2 linked regions of the Bacillus pumilus genome follow. The main gene of each other region encodes a partner of the protein of the gene in region 2 in a complex. Links are inferred from orthologs where the notes say so. Each region holds a gene or a part of one and is shown on either strand. Other genes may lie near its edges.

What was found.
Region 1: GKC25_RS13415 (region 2) and rplT share a complex: the UniProt entries of both Bacillus subtilis proteins name them as parts of the 50S ribosomal subunit. The link is inferred for Bacillus pumilus from one-to-one orthologs.

What each region holds. Positions count from the first base shown.
Region 1 is NZ_CP046128.1:2,464,601-2,467,618, reverse strand. What follows is about bases 55-2,899. They hold rplT (50S ribosomal protein L20), read left to right. Parts: upstream 55-1,219; coding sequence 1,220-1,579; downstream 1,580-2,899. Other genes in these bases: GKC25_RS12500 (M42 family metallopeptidase), read left to right, coding at 2,513-2,899; GKC25_RS12505 (hypothetical protein), read right to left, coding at 1,927-2,331; GKC25_RS12510 (DUF1294 domain-containing protein), read left to right, coding at 1,643-1,909; rpmI (50S ribosomal protein L35), read left to right, coding at 988-1,188; infC (translation initiation factor IF-3), read left to right, coding at 448-963. Outside these bases: more of lrgB, read left to right, coding at 1-54; more of GKC25_RS12500, read left to right, coding at 2,900-3,018. UniProt on the Bacillus subtilis protein: Binds directly to 23S ribosomal RNA and is necessary for the in vitro assembly process of the 50S ribosomal subunit. It is not involved in the protein synthesizing functions of that subunit.
Region 2 is NZ_CP046128.1:2,641,804-2,644,953, forward strand. Bases 174-3,150 are described here. They hold GKC25_RS13415 (type B 50S ribosomal protein L31), read right to left. Parts: upstream 1,795-3,150; coding sequence 1,552-1,794; downstream 174-1,551. Other genes in these bases: GKC25_RS13405 (beta-class carbonic anhydrase), read right to left, coding at 174-276; GKC25_RS13410 (metal ABC transporter solute-binding protein, Zn/Mn family), read left to right, coding at 489-1,478; GKC25_RS13420 (cytochrome ubiquinol oxidase subunit I), read left to right, coding at 1,970-3,150. Also shown: more of GKC25_RS13405, read right to left, coding at 1-173. UniProt on the Bacillus subtilis protein: While neither of the L31 paralogs is essential, this protein does not seem to function as the main L31 protein.

The DNA.
Region 1 (3,018 bases), 180 kb from region 2 along the record:
TCTCTGTTGGGATTGAGATGGGAGAAGTGGAAGCGGCCATGGCAAGTATCGCCGTTGTGGTCGTAGGAGTTGTGACCGTCATTGTCATCCCAATCTTTATGCAATTCATACTTTGATGGTGTCATTGTTTGAAAAAGCCTTGCCCAATTCGTTTTATCGTGCTAAAATGAAAAAGTTGTTTCAAGAGTTCGGTTACTTGACGGACAAATGAAAATTGTGTAGAATAATTAACGAATTGAATAGATATCACAAGCAGAAGCACCCGCTTCTCACCTGATTGACACGTGTTTGTAGTTGACAGGTTGACCGTACATTTATTTTTTCATGCAAATGTTCGCAGTGTGGGTGTTTTATATGCCCACACTTTTTGTTTGCCTGTAAAACATACAACGAAATGGTCAAAATGAATTGTGAACTCAATTCAAAATCTCATGGAGGTGGCTCACTATTAGCAAAGATCAATTAGTTAATGAAGGTATTCGTGCGCGTGAAGTTCGTTTGATCGGACAAAATGGCGATCAGCTGGGGATTAAAACCCGCCAGGAAGCTCTGGAAATTGCTGCGAAAGCCAATCTTGACCTTGTGTTAGTTGCTGCAAATGCAAAACCACCTGTTTGCCGAATCATGGACTACGGTAAGTTCCGATTCGAACAGCAGAAGAAGGAAAAAGAGGCACGTAAGAATCAAAAAATCATTAGCTTAAAAGAAGTTCGGTTGAGCCCGACAATCGATGAACATGATTTTAACACGAAGCTCCGTAATGCAATCAAATTCCTTGAAAAGGGAGATAAAGTGAAAGCTTCTATCCGCTTTAAAGGCCGTGCGATTACGCATAAAGAAATCGGACAGCGCGTGTTAGACCGTTTCTCTGAAGCTTGCGCTGAAGTAGCAACAGTAGAAACAAAACCTAAGATGGACGGACGCAGCATGTTCCTCATGCTTGCACCAAAAGTCGAAAAGTAAAGTAACAGAGGGAGGAAACATCCAATGCCAAAAATGAAAACTCACCGCGGATCTGCTAAACGTTTCAAAAAAACAGGTTCTGGTAAACTTAAACGTTCTCATGCGTACACAAGTCACTTGTTCGCTAACAAATCTACAAAGCAAAAACGTAAATTGCGTAAGAGCGCAATCGTAAGTGCTGGAGATTTCAAACGTATCAAACAACAACTTGCAAACATCAAGTAATTTGGAATAGGAATCATAGGAGGGAATTACAATGCCAAGAGTAAAAGGCGGAACTGTGTCGCGTCAGCGTCGTAAAAAGGTTCTTAAATTAGCAAAAGGTTATTTCGGTTCAAAACATAGATTATACAAAGTAGCAAACCAACAGGTGATGAAATCTGGAAACTACGCTTTCCGTGACCGTCGTCAGAAAAAACGTGACTTCCGTAAACTATGGATCACTCGTATCAATGCTGCAGCTCGTATGAACGGTCTTTCTTACAGCCGTTTAATGCATGGCCTAAAGCTTTCTGGTATCGAAGTAAACCGCAAAATGCTTGCTGACCTTGCTGTGAATGACCTAAGTGCATTCAATCAGCTTGCTGATGCTGCAAAAGCACAACTAGACAAGTAAGTCATATAAAAGATCATTCCGTCGAGGGGTGATCTTTTTTGCTCATCATGTGAGGTGAAATGAATGAATATCGCGCTGATTCTACTGCTGATCTTGGTAAATGGCTATGGTTTTTTTCTCATGGGAGAGGACAAGCGCCGGGCAAAAGCGCATAAATGGAGAATTTCAGAGGCGCACTTATGGAGTGCTGCCGTGCTTTTTGGGGCTGCTGGATCGTATCTAGGGATGCAGTATTTCCGTCATAAAACAAAGCATCCTGCCTTTCAAATGGGCATGCCGGTGTTAATCATGGTGCAGTTGATCATATTAGGATATATAAAGTTCATCTAAAAAAGGAGCAGACGCCATCAAGACGGCGTGTCTGCTCCTTTTTTTTGTTTGATTTTTTTAATGGGCTGATCCCAATCAATTTTTGTTTGAGGATAACGTTCGATAATGTTTTCCTCCAATTTTTCAAAGTCTTCTAATGTAAATTCACTTAGCTTCTCGGGTGACTCCGTCCAAACGTAAATGGAGTGGACAAACAGAGGATGATCCTTAGAAGGAACATGCTTCTCCCCTTCAAACAAGACACCTTTATAGACGAAATTAAAATTTTTGCGCGCATTTTGCTGTTCGTCCATAAAATAAAAGCCTTCTTTTAATTGTGCTTGTTTCAGCTTTCTTCTCGGATTTGAGAAGAATTTTACCGCCATGTAGAAGATGTAGACAAGCAGTGCAACAAGAGCAAGTCTAATGAGGATTACAAACATGACAGGATGCACCTCCAATATACCGTTATCTGATGTACTACGAATGAAAAGCCCAAAAGGTTTCAACTTTTTTTAAAAAAATATTTCGTTAAACGAAAAAATATTCATAAAAAGATCGTATTGAACGAAAGAGGTTTTGTATAATAAGAATGCACCATGAAGATAAAGGAGGATAAATGGAATGACAAAGCTAGATCAAACATTAACTATGCTGAAAGACCTAACGGATGCAAAAGGGATTCCAGGAAATGAACGTGATGTCAAAAAAGTCATGCAGACATACATAGAATCATATGCAGATGAAGTCTCTAGTGACCGCCTTGGCAGCTTAATCGCTAAGAAGGAAGGAAACGCAAACGGACCTAAAATTATGCTCGCTGGTCACTTAGATGAAGTAGGATTCATGGTGACAAAAATTGATGACAAAGGCTACATTCGCTTCCAAACAGTCGGCGGCTGGTGGTCACAGGTCATGCTCGCGCAGCGTGTCACCATTGTAACGAAAAAGGGAGACATCACAGGTGTGATTGGCTCAAAGCCGCCGCACGTCTTGTCACCTGAAGCTCGAAAAAAATCGATTGAGATTACAGATATGTTTATTGATATTGGTGCATCAAGCAAAGAACAGGCAATGGAATGGGGCGTGCTGCCTGGAGATCAAATCGTTCCTTATTTTGAGTTTACAGT
Region 2 (3,150 bases):
ATAAACCTCGTCAGCATTTAATTCGTAAACAGCCACTAAAATGCTTCGCATAATACTTCCAAATGGATGAGAAACAAGAGCACCAGCACTTTTAACGATCTTGATATCTCCATTTTTCATGTTCATTGCACGCGGAAGCAGCTCGACAAGTCTTGTATCCATACATGACAGAATGACAGCTTTTTTCTGTGGAAACTTCGTTGTTGTAAATTCTTCGTATTTCTTCTCTTCAATAAACTGTTGATTATATTCGATGATTTCATCTAAAAGTTTCATACGTTTGCCCATTCCTTTATCTTTTTTAAAAATAAATATAGCACAATGTGAGAAATTTCGTCACGTTTTGCAGCGCATTTTTTTAAAGGAAACATCTGCTGATGAAATTTTTTTATTTTCCTCTTTTCAAATCGTAATTATTACGATACAATTACTCAGGACATTAAATCGTAATCATTTCTATCTAATAGATTGAGAGGAGACATTTCTACATGAAAAAAATCTTTTATATTTTAACAGCTGCTTTATTTGCGATCGGTCTTGCCGCTTGCTCAAGCAGTACGGGGACAAATGCTTCAAAAGGAAAGGCAGACGGGAAACTAACCATTTACACCACGATCTTCCCGATCCAAGATTTCACTGAAAAAATTGGCGGTTCTCACGTTCATGCGCAAAGTGTGTACCCGGCCAATGCAGATGCACACAGCTTTGAACCAAGTTCAAAAACGATGGTTGAAATGGCTGAAGGTGACGCCTTCATCTACAGCGGTACAGGAGCTGAAGCATTCGCTGACAAAACCGCTTCTACGTTAAAAGACCAAGGCGTGAAAACAGTCAAAGCAGCCGAAGGCATCAAATTGTTATCGACAAAAGAAGAGCATTCACATGAAGAAGGCGAAGACCATGATCACGACCATGAAAGTGAAGCTCATGACCATGATGAACACGACCATGGAGATAAAGATCCTCACGCATGGTTAGACCCGGTTTATGCAAAGCAAATGGCGAAAAACATTAAGGACACGCTCGTTTCATTAGATCCAGATCATAAAGACGAATACACAAAAAACTATGAAAAACTAAAAAAGGATTTGCAATCGCTAGATCAAGAGTTCAACACAACGTTATCTAAAGCAAAACATAAAGAAATCCTTGTTTCTCACGCAGCCTACGGTTATTGGGAAAAGCGCTACGGTATTGAGCAAATCAGTGTATTAGGGTTATCCGCTTCTGAAGAGCCTTCACAAAAGCAGCTCGAAAGCATTGTACAAAAAGCTGAAAAGCATCACATTCAATATGTGATTTTTGAAAACAACGTCAGCAGCAAAGTATCAGATACAATCCGCAGTGAAATTGGGGCAAAAAGCCTCACACTTAAAAATCTAGAATCTATTACTGAAGATGATGCCAAAAATGGCGAAAGCTACATCAGCTTAATGAAACAAAATCTAAAGACCTTAAAAACCGCTTTAAATGATTAATTACTAGAACCCCGGGTGATCATCCGGGGTTTTTTGCTGCAAAAAAGCACACCAATTCAGGGTGTGCTTTTTATTACAATTGATATTTTTTCTTAAACAACTCGGCTCTTCCGCCTTTTTCTCCGAATTTTTGTCGTCCTGTATAAAAAGGATGCGTATCAGAGCTTGTTTCTACTTTAATCACAGGATACGTTTTCCCATCTTCCCATTCTACTGTCTCATTGGATGTCTTTGTCGATTTACTCAAGAAGCGGTAACCGCTGTTTACATCCATAAATACAACTTCATGTGAGGTTGGATGAATATCTCTTTTCAATGTCAAAACTCCTTTCGTTATCAAAACGTAATGATTACGCTTTATATTTATATTCTACTCCCTCTTTTACAACTTGTCAAAAATCAAGCTTTCTTAGTCAGGAAGAATAATCTAAAAATGGTGGAGAATAATAACATCATGAAAAAGAGAAGCGATAAGAAAGGCGGAGAAAAAATTGACTGATCTCGTTTTAGCTAGAAGCCTGTTCGGCACAACCATGGGCTTTCATATTATTTATGCCTCGCTTGGCGTCGGCATCCCGCTAATGATTTTGTTAGCTGAACTCATCTTCCAAAAAACGAAGGACCCTCACTATGCTGTCATGGCCAAACGGTGGACGAAAGCGCAGGCTGTCTTGTTAGGTGTCGCCATTCCAACAGGCACGATTGCTGGTACTCAGCTCGCTCTTCTATGGCCAGGTTTTATGGAGGTCATCGGAAAGGTCATGTCACTGCCATTTCAGATTGAAATTTATGCGTTCTTTATTGAAGCATTATTTATGTCTATTTATGTGTACGCAGCGGATCGCCTATCACCTGCTATGCGCATCATTACCGTTATTTTTGTCGTGATTGGCGCAGCCGCTTCAGCGATTCTGATCACAAACGTACATGCGTTTGAAGGAACACCTGCTGGCTTTCAAATGGTCAATGGAGAGATTACAAATATCGAGCCTTGGAAGGCCTTTTTCAATCCAAGCTTTGTGGTGACTGCGACACATGTCGTGCTGTCTGCTTTTACAACAGGTGCTTTTGTGATTGCTTCGGTGGCCGCTTTTAAAATGCTCAAAACAAGAAAGAATGAGAAACTCTATACTTTTCATCGAAAAGCCCTTTTTCTTGGACTTATTGTAGGAGGCCTTTTCTCATTTCTTACGGCCTTAAATGGTCATGAGTCTGCTCAGCTTCTGTATGAATATCAGCCTGAAAAGTTAGCCGGTGCTGAAGGTTTATTTGAAACACAATCACATGCGCCTCTTGCAATAGGTGGTTTTACTGATGCCGATTCACAGGAAATTAAAGGAGCAATTGAAATCCCTTGGGCGCTTAGTTTTCTGGCAGGAAATAGCTTTGATACGGTGGTCAAAGGCTTAAATGATTTCCCTCGTGACGAGTGGCCGCCTTTATTTATTCACACATTATTTAACGGCATGGTTATCATTGGCTCAGTCCTCATTTTGTTTGCAGTGTTAGCACTGCTTTACCGTAAAATTTTAAAACGCGAACATTATCCGAAGTGGCTCCTTTTTCTTTACTTATTCGGCGGGCCCCTTAGTCTTTTGGCCATTGAGTTCGGCTGGATCTTTGCATGTACAGGCCGTCAGCCATGGGTCATTTATCGAATGCTCAAAACCTC